Regions from separate parts of the Cytobacillus sp. FSL K6-0265 genome, predicted to be linked through region 3. Evidence: a T-box and tRNA genes for the amino acid it is inferred to sense, from the RefSeq annotation. Region 3 holds a T-box; the other regions hold tRNA genes.

Region 1 (4,728 bases), 3.2 Mb from region 3:
TATAGGGGCTGACGCCTGCCCGGTGCTGGAAGGTTAAGAGGAGAGGTTAGCTCACGCGAAGCTTTGAATCGAAGCCCCAGTAAACGGCGGCCGTAACTATAACGGTCCTAAGGTAGCGAAATTCCTTGTCGGGTAAGTTCCGACCCGCACGAAAGGCGTAACGATCTGGGCACTGTCTCAACGAGAGACTCGGTGAAATTATAGTACCTGTGAAGATGCAGGTTACCCGCGACAGGACGGAAAGACCCCGTGGAGCTTTACTGTAGCCTGATATTGAATTTTGGTACAGCTTGTACAGGATAGGTAGGAGCCTTAGAAGCCGGAGCGCTAGCTTCGGTGGAGGCGTCGGTGGGATACTACCCCCGCTGTATTGAAATTCTAACCCACATCCCTTATCGGGATGGGAGACAGTGTCAGGTGGGCAGTTTGACTGGGGCGGTCGCCTCCTAAAGAGTAACGGAGGCGCCCAAAGGTTCCCTCAGAATGGTTGGAAATCATTCGTAGAGTGTAAAGGCACAAGGGAGCTTGACTGCGAGACCTACAAGTCGAGCAGGGACGAAAGTCGGGCTTAGTGATCCGGTGGTTCCGCATGGAAGGGCCATCGCTCAACGGATAAAAGCTACCCCGGGGATAACAGGCTTATCTCCCCCAAGAGTCCACATCGACGGGGAGGTTTGGCACCTCGATGTCGGCTCATCGCATCCTGGGGCTGTAGTCGGTCCCAAGGGTTGGGCTGTTCGCCCATTAAAGCGGTACGCGAGCTGGGTTCAGAACGTCGTGAGACAGTTCGGTCCCTATCCGTCGTGGGCGCAGGAAATTTGAGAGGAGCTGTCCTTAGTACGAGAGGACCGGGATGGACGCACCGCTGGTGTACCAGTTGTCTTGCCAAAGGCATCGCTGGGTAGCTATGTGCGGAAGGGATAAGTGCTGAAAGCATCTAAGCATGAAGCCCCCCTCGAGATGAGATTTCCCATAGCGCAAGCTAGTAAGATCCCTGAAAGATGATCAGGTTGATAGGTTAGAGGTGGAAGTGTGGCGACACATGCAGCTGACTAATACTAATCGATCGAGGACTTAACCAATTCGAAATGCGGAGGCGCCTTGCCCAGGTGCGACAAGCATAAGACGAATTTGACAGGAGGTTGTTCTTTAACCTCATGACAAATTTGGCTTATGACCTCGAGCACCTAGGCGCCGCAGCTAGACACAACTACGTAAGTAGCACCGTCAGCAACGCATAGGCGATTACTCAACAACAATCTTCTTCAACATTATCTAGTTTTCAGAGAATGATTTTTAAAATTTCTCTTGAAAAATTCATAAAAGACGTTATAATAATAAATGTCTTTAAAAAGTCCGGTGGCGATAGCGAGAAGGTCACACCCGTTCCCATACCGAACACGGAAGTTAAGCTTCTCAGCGCCGATGGTAGTTAGGGGCTGTCCCCTTGTGAGAGTAGGACGTTGCCGGGCATACATATTGGAGGATTAGCTCAGCTGGGAGAGCATCTGCCTTACAAGCAGAGGGTCGGCGGTTCGATCCCGTCATCCTCCACCATTTTTTTGCATGTTTGCCGGCCTAGCTCAATTGGTAGAGCAACTGACTTGTAATCAGTAGGTTGGGGGTTCAAGTCCTCTGGCCGGCACCACTCGTGCTTTGTACGAGCCATTAGCTCAGTTGGTAGAGCATCTGACTTTTAATCAGAGGGTCGAAGGTTCGAGTCCTTCATGGCTCACCATTTGATCATTTTGATATGCGGGTGTGGCGGAATTGGCAGACGCACCAGACTTAGGATCTGGCGCCGCAAGGCGTGGGGGTTCGACTCCCTTCACCCGCACCAGTTTTCATTTTAAATATTTGCGGAAGTAGTTCAGTGGTAGAACATCACCTTGCCAAGGTGAGGGTCGCGGGTTCGAATCCCGTCTTCCGCTCCAATATTTGCCGGGGTGGCGGAACTGGCAGACGCACAGGACTTAAAATCCTGCGGTAGGTGACTACCGTACCGGTTCGATTCCGGTCCTCGGCACCATTCTTTTAAAATTAAGCGCCCGTAGCTCAATTGGATAGAGCGTTTGACTACGGATCAAAAGGTTAGGGGTTCGACTCCTCTCGGGCGCGTTTTGTTTCGGGAAGTAGCTCAGCTTGGTAGAGCACTTGGTTTGGGACCAAGGGGTCGCAGGTTCGAATCCTGTCTTCCCGACCACTAATATACATATTTCTTAGGGGCCTTAGCTCAGCTGGGAGAGCGCCTGCTTTGCACGCAGGAGGTCAGCGGTTCGATCCCGCTAGGCTCCACCAATTTAATTTTATACAATATATTCTATGGCGGTGTAGCTCAGCTGGCTAGAGCGTACGGTTCATACCCGTGAGGTCGGGGGTTCGATCCCCTCCGCCGCTACCATAGATAGAATGATGGACCTTTAGCTCAGCTGGTTAGAGCAGACGGCTCATAACCGTCCGGTCGTAGGTTCGAGTCCTACAAGGTCCACCATTATTCGGAGGAATACCCAAGTCTGGCTGAAGGGATCGGTCTTGAAAACCGACAGGGGTGTTAAAGCCCGCGGGGGTTCGAATCCCTCTTCCTCCGCCATTTATATTATTATCGCGGGGTGGAGCAGTCCGGTAGCTCGTCGGGCTCATAACCCGAAGGTCGCAGGTTCAAATCCTGCCCCCGCAATCTGGTCCGGTAGTTCAGTTGGTTAGAATGCCTGCCTGTCACGCAGGAGGTCGCGGGTTCGAGTCCCGTCCGGACCGCCATTTACATATTCATTATTTTGGCTCAGTAGCTCAGTCGGTAGAGCAAAGGACTGAAAATCCTTGTGTCGGCGGTTCGATTCCGTCCTGAGCCATCTTTTATGGCGGTTGTGGCGAAGTGGTTAACGCATCGGATTGTGGTTCCGACATTCGTGGGTTCGATTCCCATCAGCCGCCCCATTGCGGGTGTAGTTTAGTGGTAAAACCTCAGCCTTCCAAGCTGATGATGAGGGTTCGATTCCCTTCACCCGCTTAAATAGGGGCCTATAGCTCAGCTGGTTAGAGCGCACGCCTGATAAGCGTGAGGTCGATGGTTCGAGTCCATTTAGGCCCACCATTTATATTATTCCGCAGTAGCTCAGTGGTAGAGCATTCGGCTGTTAACCGAACGGTCGTAGGTTCGAATCCTACCTGCGGAGCCATATGGAGAAGTACTCAAGTGGCTGAAGAGGCGCCCCTGCTAAGGGTGTAGGTCGGGCAACCGGCGCGAGGGTTCAAATCCCTCCTTCTCCGCCATTTGGCCCCTTGGTCAAGCGGTTAAGACACCGCCCTTTCACGGCGGTAACACGGGTTCGAATCCCGTAGGGGTCATAAAAAAGAAGCTGTCAACATAAGTTGACAGCTTCTTTTTTATGTTGCTAACACTTTTCAGATGTTACATTTTCTATCATTAGATGTCAAAATAATTTGAAAAATAACAAGGGATTTTTATACTTAAGACGAATTATTTAAGAAAGAGTAATGTAATACAAGGAGTGGAATGAATTAAAATGAATACAACTGCATACCCAACTGAATTCGAAATGCACTTGTTTCATGAAGGAAATTTATTTAAGGCATACGAATTGTTTGGATCACACCGTCATAAAGAAGGAGATCATTGGGTTACTTGTTTTACTATCTATGCGCCACATGCCTCCTCAATATCATTAGTGGGTTCTTTTAATCATTGGAACGCCGAAGGTTTTTCATTGAAAAAAGTAAATAATGAGGGGATATGGAGAATTCAGCTAGAAGGAGATTTAACAGGAGAAATTTATAAATATGCAATTAAGAACAAAGATGGACAAATTTCCTTAAAGGCTGATCCCTTTGCTTTTTATTCTGAATTACGACCTAGAACTGCTTCAATTGTTTATACTTTAGAAGATTACAAATGGAATGATCAACGCTGGCAAAAGGAAAAACAATATAGGAAAGCATTTACAGAACCTATGATGATATATGAGATGCATCTAGGTACATGGAAAAAGAGGAATGGCCTTTTATTGACATACAATGAACTAGCAAAAGAAATCATTCCTTACGTCAAGGAGCATGGTTTTACACATATTGAATTGATGCCTATAATTGAACACCCATATGATCGTTCTTGGGGCTATCAAGGAACAGGCTATTACTCGGCTACTAGTAGATATGGTGAGCCAAAAGATTTAATGCTTTTTATCGATCAATGTCATCAAAATAATATCGGTGTTATTTTAGATTGGGTACCAGGGCATTTCTGTAAAGATCAACATGGGCTATATTGTTTAGATGGTGAATATGTTTATGAATACGAAACAGAAGGCGATCGGGAAAATTTTGTTTGGGGTACAGCTAATTTTAATTTAAGTAAAACAGAGGTTCATAGTTTCCTCATATCCAATGCTATTTTTTGGATGGAAAAATATCATGTCGATGGTTTTAGAATTGATGCAGTATCCAATATCATTTTTTGGCCTAATAACGAGCATAGAGAAAATCCATTTGGTATTCAATTTTTACAGAAATTAAATAAAGCTGTGTTTGCTTATGATCCCTCTATTTTGATGATGGCTGAGGATTCTACAGATTGGCCCCAAGTAACTGCTCCTGTTCACTATGGCGGATTAGGTTTCAGTTATAAATGGAATATGGGTTGGATGAATGATGTATTATCTTATATGGAGAAACCTCCTCAAGAGAGGCAATACCACCATAATAAAATGACTT
Region 2 (4,728 bases), 1.0 Mb from region 3:
CTGAGGAAGGCTCGTCCGCTCAGGGTTAGTCGGGACCTAAGCCGAGGCTGAAAAGCGTAGGCGATGGACAACAGGTTGATATTCCTGTACCACCGTATTCTGTTTGAGTGATGGGGGGACGCAGGAGGATAGGGTAAGCGCACTATTGGATGTGCGTCTAAGCAGTTAGAGGGACCATGAGGCAAATCCCATGGTCACATACCTTGAGCTGTGATAGCGAGGGAAATTTAGTACCGAAGTTCTTGATTCCACACTGCCAAGAAAAGCCTCTAGCGAGGAATAAGGTGCCCGTACCGCAAACCGACACAGGTAGGCGAGGAGAGAATCCTAAGGTGAGCGAGAGAACTCTCGTTAAGGAACTCGGCAAAATGACCCCGTAACTTCGGGAGAAGGGGTGCTCATTAGGGTGTTAAAGCCTTGATGAGCCGCAGTGAATAGGCCCAGGCGACTGTTTAGCAAAAACACAGGTCTCTGCGAAGCCGCAAGGCGAAGTATAGGGGCTGACGCCTGCCCGGTGCTGGAAGGTTAAGAGGAGAGGTTAGCTCACGCGAAGCTTTGAATCGAAGCCCCAGTAAACGGCGGCCGTAACTATAACGGTCCTAAGGTAGCGAAATTCCTTGTCGGGTAAGTTCCGACCCGCACGAAAGGCGTAACGATCTGGGCACTGTCTCAACGAGAGACTCGGTGAAATTATAGTACCTGTGAAGATGCAGGTTACCCGCGACAGGACGGAAAGACCCCGTGGAGCTTTACTGTAGCCTGATATTGAATTTTGGTACAGCTTGTACAGGATAGGTAGGAGCCTTAGAAGCCGGAGCGCTAGCTTCGGTGGAGGCGTCGGTGGGATACTACCCCCGCTGTATTGAAATTCTAACCCACATCCCTTATCGGGATGGGAGACAGTGTCAGGTGGGCAGTTTGACTGGGGCGGTCGCCTCCTAAAGAGTAACGGAGGCGCCCAAAGGTTCCCTCAGAATGGTTGGAAATCATTCGTAGAGTGTAAAGGCACAAGGGAGCTTGACTGCGAGACCTACAAGTCGAGCAGGGACGAAAGTCGGGCTTAGTGATCCGGTGGTTCCGCATGGAAGGGCCATCGCTCAACGGATAAAAGCTACCCCGGGGATAACAGGCTTATCTCCCCCAAGAGTCCACATCGACGGGGAGGTTTGGCACCTCGATGTCGGCTCATCGCATCCTGGGGCTGTAGTCGGTCCCAAGGGTTGGGCTGTTCGCCCATTAAAGCGGTACGCGAGCTGGGTTCAGAACGTCGTGAGACAGTTCGGTCCCTATCCGTCGTGGGCGCAGGAAATTTGAGAGGAGCTGTCCTTAGTACGAGAGGACCGGGATGGACGCACCGCTGGTGTACCAGTTGTCTTGCCAAAGGCATCGCTGGGTAGCTATGTGCGGAAGGGATAAGTGCTGAAAGCATCTAAGCATGAAGCCCCCCTCGAGATGAGATTTCCCATAGCGCAAGCTAGTAAGATCCCTGAAAGATGATCAGGTTGATAGGTTAGAGGTGGAAGTGTGGCGACACATGCAGCTGACTAATACTAATCGATCGAGGACTTAACCAATTCGAAATGCGGAGGCGCCTTGCCCAGGTGCGACAAGCATAAGACGAATTTGACAGGAGGTTGTTCTTTAACCTCATGACAAATTTGGCTTATGACCTCGAGCACCTAGGCGCCGCAGCTAGACAACACTACCTTAGTAGTACCGTCAGCACGCATAGGCGATTACTCAATAACATTCTTCTTCAACATTACCTAGTTTTCAGAGAATGATTTATAAAATTTCTCTTGAAAAATTCATAAAAGACGTTATAATAATAAATGTCTTTAAAAAGTCCGGTGGCGATAGCGAGAAGGTCACACCCGTTCCCATACCGAACACGGAAGTTAAGCTTCTCAGCGCCGATGGTAGTTAGGGGCTGTCCCCTTGTGAGAGTAGGACGTTGCCGGGCATACATACTATAATATTATTCCGCAGTAGCTCAGTGGTAGAGCATTCGGCTGTTAACCGAACGGTCGTAGGTTCGAATCCTACCTGCGGAGCCAATGGAGAGCTGTCCGAGCTGGCCGAAGGAGCACGATTGGAAATCGTGTAGGCGGTTTATAGCCGTCTCAAGGGTTCAAATCCCTTGCTCTCCGCCATTAAAACATAAAATAAATTGGCCCCTTGGTCAAGCGGTTAAGACACCGCCCTTTCACGGCGGTAACACGGGTTCGAATCCCGTAGGGGTCACCATTTGGAGGATTAGCTCAGCTGGGAGAGCATCTGCCTTACAAGCAGAGGGTCGGCGGTTCGATCCCGTCATCCTCCACCATTATTATTATCGCGGGGTGGAGCAGTCCGGTAGCTCGTCGGGCTCATAACCCGAAGGTCGCAGGTTCAAATCCTGCCCCCGCAATTTGGTCCGGTAGTTCAGTTGGTTAGAATGCCTGCCTGTCACGCAGGAGGTCGCGGGTTCGAGTCCCGTCCGGACCGCCACTACATAATTTTTCACAAATTTATAAAAGAAACATATTGTAAAACGTATAAGTTTGGCTCAGTAGCTCAGTCGGTAGAGCAAAGGACTGAAAATCCTTGTGTCGGCGGTTCGATTCCGTCCTGAGCCACCATTTGCCGGCCTAGCTCAATTGGTAGAGCAACTGACTTGTAATCAGTAGGTTGGGGGTTCAAGTCCTCTGGCCGGCATCGTTTTTCATGGAGGGGTAGCGAAGTGGCTAAACGCGGCGGACTGTAAATCCGCTCCTTCGGGTTCGGCAGTTCGAATCTGCCCCCCTCCACCATCTAGGGGTATAGTTTAATGGTAAAACGAAGGTCTCCAAAACCTTTGATGTGGGTTCGATTCCTACTACCCCTGCCAATTATGGCGGTTGTGGCGAAGTGGTTAACGCATCGGATTGTGGTTCCGACATTCGTGGGTTCGATTCCCATCAGCCGCCCCATTAATTTTAATTCACATTTTTTGCTATCAAACATAGAATATATAAGTGGGCTATAGCCAAGTGGTAAGGCAACGGATTTTGATTCCGTCATTCGCAGGTTCGAACCCTGCTAGCCCAGCCATTTTGCGGAAGTAGTTCAGTGGTAGAACATCACCTTGCCAAGGTGAGGGTCGCGGGTTCGAATCCCGTCTTCCGCTCCAAAACCTTTATATTAATGGCGGCATAGCCAAGTGGTAAGGCAGAGGTCTGCAAAACCTTCACCACCGGTTCAAATCCGGTTGCCGCCTCCAATACAAATTCACTATTTTTAAACACCTCATGCCGGGGTGGCGGAACTGGCAGACGCACAGGACTTAAAATCCTGCGGTAGGTGACTACCGTACCGGTTCGATTCCGGTCCTCGGCACCATAATTTAATAAAAAATATTGCCGGTGTGGCGGAATTGGCAGACGCGCACGACTCAAAATCGTGTTCCGTAAGGAGTGTCGGTTCGACCCCGACCACCGGTATATGCGGGTGTAGTTTAGTGGTAAAACCTCAGCCTTCCAAGCTGATGATGAGGGTTCGATTCCCTTCACCCGCTTATAGAAGTTAAAGACTGTAGACAATCTCTATTTATTAGAAGATTGCCTGCAGTCTTTTTTATTTACCTTTAAAAAGTTTATAATGACTAAAAGTGAAGTGAATGGATTAAATTCGGTAACGAGAAACGTATTCTCCTTAAAAATATAAGGGGAATAACAGTTGGATAAAAAGAAGTAAGCTGAAAGTGAAAACTTTTCGTATTGATGGTTGACAGGATAGCTTTTATTAGATAAACTTTTCTTTGAAGTTGATAATCATTATCAATGAGTTGATGATGATCTAAAATGTTCGGATGGAGTGAATGACCTTGTCTAGATTATTTACTGAAGACTTGAAAATTGCATACGGTGATAGAGAGATTGTGAAGAATTTAAACATGATGATACCAGACGGTGAGATTACGGCTATTATTGGGCCGAATGGTTGCGGTAAATCGACTGTCTTAAAGACGATTGCGAGAATTATCCAAGCCAAATCTGGGTCTGTATATCTTGATGGTAAGCAAATCAGTAAGGAATCGACAAAAGCAATCGCACAAAAAATGGCCATTCTTCCTCAATCTCCAGATGCTCCTGAAGGTTTAACGGTTTCAGAGCTAGTATCATATGGAAGGTTTCCATATCAAAAGGGAATGGGAAGATTAACAGCAAAAGATCGCCAAGTGATAGATTGGGCACTCCAAGTAACAGGAATTGCAGAATTTAAAGATAGAGAAGTAGATGCATTGTCTGGTGGACAGCGTCAAAGAGTATGGATTGCGATGGCTTTGGCTCAAGAGACTGATATTATCTTACTAGATGAGCCGACTACATATTTAGATATGTGTCATCAACTGGAAGTATTAGAACTGTTAAAAGAGCTTAATCATTTAGAAAATAGAACAATTGTTATGGTTATTCATGATTTAAACCATGCAGCTAGGTTTGCTGATTATTTGATTGCTATGAGAGCAGGGAAAATTATTAAAAATGGTGCTGCGAAGGAAGTTATGAATAAGCAGATTTTAAGAGAAGTATTTAATATTGATGCAGAAATTGGTATTGATCCACGTACACAAAAACCAATCTGTTTAACGTATGATTTAATTGATAGTAGGATGGTAGTTCAAGAGCAAGTCGTTTAAAGATTTGCTTCTTTTTTTGACTATAATTGAGAATGATTATTATTTAAAAGGTGGATGGAGAACTTGAA
Region 3 (4,728 bases):
TATTCATTGTGTGGATCCATCCCTTTGTTTTTAAGTCGTACAATTCTTTACCCTTATACGAAAAGGCTTCAATCCCTTTTAACACTTTTTCCTCTCATTCTTTAAGCAGCCTATCTTCTTCACGCTTTCGGTAATAGCCTAACTGACTCCAAATACGCCAACATGCGACTGTCATCATTGATAGGATAAGAGAATCGAAAGTGATTAGCCACGTCATGAGCTAACGCACGAAACAATTCGCATGTGGCCATGACCGCTTCCCACATATTTTCCTCATCTCCATTACTATAAGTTCTTTTGTACATCTCCCAGTAATCAGGAGGAAGATAACATTTATAATATTTTCCTAACTTACCAGTGGAAATGCGAAATTCATTTTGAATACCGATCCACCAGTCGACCATTTTGTTTAACGCGTCTCTTATGTCCGTGTTAAACATCGCTTGAGCATATGGCAACTCATCTCGCCAAATGCCTTTCGCCACATTTTGTAAACACCACCAGAAGTTATTTGTATAAGCATCATATTCACCTTCGCTCGGTGTTTGCACGTGATAATCGACATCAGTTGGAGAAGGAATAATGGGCAAGTACGCACCTTTATCCAATAAAGGAACAGTCAATTTATCTCCCCCATATTCATCTCGCATCGCTTCCTTCGTTTGAAAGCGAAGATCGATACGATTGCCGTCTGTAAATAGCATGAGGAAACCATAGCTCTTGAAGTCTGGCACTATACCTTTACCAAAATCATTTTTATCCGGTTCTTGCTTCATCATCAACTCGCCAAAAGAGGCGATCCAATTTTGATTTTTAATAAAAGGCTCAGTATCTTCAACGACATAAACAATATCATAATCTTGAAACTGGTCTCTTGGGACATTTCTATTTGTTCTGGAACCGTTCATATAGACAGCAAAAATCCTTTCTTCGTTTTTTGCAAAATCTATAATGGTAGCCATCATTTCTGTTTCAGACCTCATTACTTCACCACCCATGTATGGGTTCTTTATTTGCTAAGAGAAGTCCTGCTTTGCAACAATCATTCGGCAAGGGATTGCGCTTGTAATCTCGCTAATTCTTTGTCAATGTTCTCGACATCAATGCGGGCAAATAATGGTTCAACTGGTGCAGTGAGCGTCACACCATTCAAAACAACTTCTTTCCATCTCTGTTCTTGGACATTAAGCCATTCGAATACCTTTTCACTTGAAAACGGTAAAAAAGGAGAAAGCAACTGAGCAAGGTTAGCAATCAAATAAACACAGTTAGCTAATGTTTTTTCACAAGACCCTTGATTCTCATGCCATTGTTGCCATGGCTTTTGCTCATCAAAATATTTATTAGATTTTCGCACATAGGCGAATATATTCTCTAGTGCTTGCTTCATGCTTCCTTGTTCAATAAGGTTTCCAACTTCTTGATATAAGCAGTTCATTTCGGCTTTTATCTTTTCATCTATATCCATCGTTGTAATGACACCGGCAAATGATTTTTCAATAAATTTCAACGTACGATTCACGAAATTCCCATATGCACCAAGCAATTCGCTATTATGGCTATAGATAAACTCTTTCCAAGAAAAGTCGGCATCGCGATTCTCCGGTGCATTAATCGTAAGAAAGTAGCGAATCGAATCTGGTTCATATCTTTCTAAAAAGTCTGGCACCCAAACAGCCCAATTTTTACTCGTCGATAACTTCTTTTTTTCTAAAGTAACATATTCATTGGAAATCACCCTTGTCGGCAATGCCGCTACTCCTATTCCTTGTAAAATGGCGGGCCAGATTACTGTGTGGAACGGGATATTATCTTTTCCGTGTACATAATACGAGGTTGTTTCACTTGACCAAAAATGATGATCGTCCTGATTGTTTTCTTCTGCCCACTTTTTACTTGCCGAATAATAGCCTGAAACCGCCTCAATCCATACATACACCTTTTTATCTTCATAACCAACAACAGGAACACTGACACCGATTGGTAAATCCCTTGAAATCGCTCGGTCCTGCAAGCCTTCACGTAAATATCTCTTCGTTAATTGGAGCGCATTATCTCGCCATAAATGTTGCTCTTCGGCTCGTTGTGTATATTTTTCCAAATCAGCTTGTAAGTCACTTAGTGCAAAATAAAAATGTTCTGTCTCCCTTGTCGTCGGTGTGTGACCACAAATTTTACAGCTGCGTTCATGAAGTTCAAGTGGCTCTAAGATTGTTGCACAATGATCACATTGATCACCTCTGGCAGGTTCACTACATACTGGACATAACCCTTCCACATAACGGTCTGGCAAGAACTGCTGACAATCGTCACAATAGGTTTGCTCTACCTTTCGCTTGTAAATCAAGCCTTTTTCTAAAAGCGCTAAAAATATTTCTTGTACCACATGATGGTGATGAGCTGTATCCGTTCTTGTATAAATATCATAGGAAAAACCTAATTGCGTAAAGCAATCAACAAACTCCCGGTGATAGTAATCTGCTATCACCCGAGGCTCAACCCCCGCCTGTCTTGCTTTCACAGTAATCGGTGTACCATTACAATCACTGCCTGAAGCATATAGCACTTTTTCTCCTTTCAAACGATAATATCTTGCCAAAATGTCTCCAGGTAGCAAACTTGAAACATGACCAAGATGCAATGATCCATTTGCATAAGCCCACGCCCCACCAATAAAAATACTCATCTTCTATTCCCCCTAAGTTGTTAGCCTGATTGATTGAGACAGGACTGCAAACAAAAAACCTCGCCCCATAGCTATTTCTAGCTAAGGGCGAGGTTTATACCACGCGTTACCACCTTATTTTACAAATAGGTTACCCTACTTGCCTCATCAAGTACGCCAGTCCCAATCGGCCTTTATACTGTGACATTGATAACGAGTGCCAAAACTCGGTGTAGCCTACTTATACTTATAAACAAGTATGTTCAGTACACAGCTCAGAGACCATTTTTCGAATGATTGCTTTTTGCTTCTTCTCAGCTACCGAAGCTCTCTGATAAAAAAACGACACATTCTACTTTTTCTCTTCATTGCCTTTAGTTGAAAAATATTAAAATCATTGTAATCAGTAGGCTTATAAAAGTCAATAGTTAAAATCGGGTGGGACACCTTTAATGATTACTTTCTTTACAGTTTGATAAAAATTGGCGGAGGATAACTTATTTAGAATCTTAATAAATAAATCAGAGTATATAAGATCCTAATGAAAAAATAGGGGGAACCATCTTGACCATTGAATCTCTCATCACTGACGGTTTTTAATGGGTAAGCAAATTTTTTGGAGATTGCTGAAAACACTTTTTTCATTCGTTACTTTTCTTATAGCGTAAGTAAATAATGAAAAAAATCATGATCGTCCCGATAACCAACAGCCCATTTGGGATGAAATACCACTCACTTGAAAGTGTCATAAATAACACGGTAGTTAGGGCAATTAAAGGGAACATACTGAAGACAAATAGGCGGACAATTGGGTTTTTCCAATCAAATTGACTCACCCTGCTACCCCTCCTTTGTTTTTGTTTATAAATATCTCTTCTTTTCTAGTTCCAACCGGCGATTGATTCCTCTCATTAAGATAGAGAGAAAAAAATGCCAACAGCCCGCCTAATAATGCTAAGGTTACTGTCATATTCATTATATCCATCACTAGGTATCCTCCTAGATCCATTAAAGTAAGTGTTTCTCAGTATGTTACAAGTAATTCTAACCACTTATGATGTGGCATATGTAATTGAATCGCTGTTTGTAGCCATTTTTTCTGTTCAGAAGATAAGGAATCGACCACTCGAAGGAAGTCCTCTTGATCCTTCGCTCTCGTATCTTTCGCTTTATATAACAACACCACTTCGGGACTCAAATAAGGAATGCCTTCTTTGTGTACAGACTTCATTTTTTCAAATGAATAATGAATACGCTCATCTCTTCTAAAGATCCAATCATTATGTTGGATTTCATTTAACAATACCTCTAATGAAGTACCATCTATCACGTTCTGGCAATGAATTTCATGAATCGGTAGCTGTAAGTTTTCCCCTTTCCAAGTAACTAGTTCACCATTCACCGCCTTCTGAAATGTCCATTTGTTAAGGTGATTTTTTACATGTGCTTGATCATGACGAAATACAGCGATTTCAATATCTTTATGTTCCCTCGTCTTTTGGCCAATATGCAAATCAATCGCCCAACCTCCCGCAATAAACCACGGTTTATCAAACCCCGACATAAGATTCCTTATTCTATGACAAAGTTGGAACTCCGTCATAATTTCAACTCCATAAATAAAGTTCCTGCTACCGGATTGTACGTATAGGGCGGAATCTCATAAAATCCAATGGCGCGATAAAGTTTTTGCGCACTCTTCATAGTCGCTAATGTATCGAGTCTCATAGATTCATATGGGATGCCCTTCGCTTCTTCTATCAGTCTTAAAACCAATTCTTTGCCAATACCTAGATTTCTATAAGCTTTGCGCACATACAGTCTTTTCATTTCACAAACCTTGTCTGCTAGCTTACGATAAGCGATACAACCAGCAACTTTACCATCAACAATCGCTAAAAGTATCGACCCATCCGGCGAACCATACTTACCCGGTAAGGAGGCTAGTTCGCCTTCGAAATCTTGAAAATTGAGATTAATCCCCAACGAGTCTGCATATTCTGTAAATAATTCTCGTACAACGGGATAGTTCTCTACTGTTGCACTTTTGTAATGGACAACAG

Evidence for each region. A T-box is a leader RNA that pairs with one kind of tRNA and senses whether it is charged. The one in region 3 lies ahead of metG (methionine--tRNA ligase), so its partner is inferred to be a tRNA-Met.
Region 1: it encodes a tRNA-Met, which carries the amino acid that the T-box ahead of metG (methionine--tRNA ligase) is inferred to sense. The anticodon was not compared.
Region 2: it encodes a tRNA-Met, which carries the amino acid that the T-box ahead of metG (methionine--tRNA ligase) is inferred to sense. The anticodon was not compared.

Annotation. Positions count from the first base shown of each region.
Region 1 is NZ_JBBOPE010000001.1:3,517,102-3,521,829, reverse strand. It holds rRNA gene MHH73_RS17835 (23S ribosomal RNA) at 1-1,082, shown strand, start outside; rRNA gene rrf (5S ribosomal RNA) at 1,356-1,472, shown strand; tRNA gene MHH73_RS17825 (tRNA-Val) at 1,482-1,557, shown strand; tRNA gene MHH73_RS17820 (tRNA-Thr) at 1,573-1,648, shown strand; tRNA gene MHH73_RS17815 (tRNA-Lys) at 1,663-1,738, shown strand; tRNA gene MHH73_RS17810 (tRNA-Leu) at 1,756-1,840, shown strand; tRNA gene MHH73_RS17805 (tRNA-Gly) at 1,860-1,934, shown strand; tRNA gene MHH73_RS17800 (tRNA-Leu) at 1,941-2,029, shown strand; tRNA gene MHH73_RS17795 (tRNA-Arg) at 2,045-2,118, shown strand; tRNA gene MHH73_RS17790 (tRNA-Pro) at 2,127-2,203, shown strand; tRNA gene MHH73_RS17785 (tRNA-Ala) at 2,223-2,298, shown strand; tRNA gene MHH73_RS17780 (tRNA-Met) at 2,325-2,401, shown strand; tRNA gene MHH73_RS17775 (tRNA-Ile) at 2,415-2,491, shown strand; tRNA gene MHH73_RS17770 (tRNA-Ser) at 2,498-2,590, shown strand; tRNA gene MHH73_RS17765 (tRNA-Met) at 2,604-2,677, shown strand; tRNA gene MHH73_RS17760 (tRNA-Asp) at 2,681-2,757, shown strand; tRNA gene MHH73_RS17755 (tRNA-Phe) at 2,777-2,849, shown strand; tRNA gene MHH73_RS17750 (tRNA-His) at 2,859-2,934, shown strand; tRNA gene MHH73_RS17745 (tRNA-Gly) at 2,937-3,007, shown strand; tRNA gene MHH73_RS17740 (tRNA-Ile) at 3,015-3,091, shown strand; tRNA gene MHH73_RS17735 (tRNA-Asn) at 3,102-3,176, shown strand; tRNA gene MHH73_RS17730 (tRNA-Ser) at 3,180-3,270, shown strand; tRNA gene MHH73_RS17725 (tRNA-Glu) at 3,274-3,345, shown strand; gene glgB (1,4-alpha-glucan branching enzyme) at 3,525-4,728, shown strand, end outside.
Region 2 is NZ_JBBOPE010000001.1:1,314,770-1,319,497, forward strand. It holds rRNA gene MHH73_RS06690 (23S ribosomal RNA) at 1-1,574, shown strand, start outside; rRNA gene rrf (5S ribosomal RNA) at 1,847-1,963, shown strand; tRNA gene MHH73_RS06700 (tRNA-Asn) at 1,983-2,057, shown strand; tRNA gene MHH73_RS06705 (tRNA-Ser) at 2,060-2,153, shown strand; tRNA gene MHH73_RS06710 (tRNA-Glu) at 2,173-2,247, shown strand; tRNA gene MHH73_RS06715 (tRNA-Val) at 2,251-2,326, shown strand; tRNA gene MHH73_RS06720 (tRNA-Met) at 2,337-2,410, shown strand; tRNA gene MHH73_RS06725 (tRNA-Asp) at 2,414-2,490, shown strand; tRNA gene MHH73_RS06730 (tRNA-Phe) at 2,546-2,621, shown strand; tRNA gene MHH73_RS06735 (tRNA-Thr) at 2,625-2,697, shown strand; tRNA gene MHH73_RS06740 (tRNA-Tyr) at 2,709-2,792, shown strand; tRNA gene MHH73_RS06745 (tRNA-Trp) at 2,796-2,869, shown strand; tRNA gene MHH73_RS06750 (tRNA-His) at 2,876-2,951, shown strand; tRNA gene MHH73_RS06755 (tRNA-Gln) at 2,998-3,072, shown strand; tRNA gene MHH73_RS06760 (tRNA-Gly) at 3,077-3,151, shown strand; tRNA gene MHH73_RS06765 (tRNA-Cys) at 3,168-3,241, shown strand; tRNA gene MHH73_RS06770 (tRNA-Leu) at 3,272-3,360, shown strand; tRNA gene MHH73_RS06775 (tRNA-Leu) at 3,380-3,461, shown strand; tRNA gene MHH73_RS06780 (tRNA-Gly) at 3,465-3,535, shown strand; gene MHH73_RS06785 (ABC transporter ATP-binding protein) at 3,845-4,660, shown strand; gene MHH73_RS06790 (iron-hydroxamate ABC transporter substrate-binding protein) at 4,724-4,728, shown strand, end outside.
Region 3 is NZ_JBBOPE010000001.1:309,582-314,309, reverse strand. It holds gene MHH73_RS01680 (hypothetical protein) at 1-85, opposite strand, end outside; gene MHH73_RS01675 (aminoglycoside 6-adenylyltransferase) at 120-983, opposite strand; gene metG (methionine--tRNA ligase) at 1,043-2,686, opposite strand; T-box leader at 2,767-3,043, opposite strand; gene MHH73_RS01665 (hypothetical protein) at 3,307-3,501, opposite strand; gene MHH73_RS01660 (hypothetical protein) at 3,498-3,650, opposite strand; gene MHH73_RS01655 (nucleotidyltransferase domain-containing protein) at 3,690-4,268, opposite strand; gene MHH73_RS01650 (GNAT family N-acetyltransferase) at 4,265-4,728, opposite strand, start outside.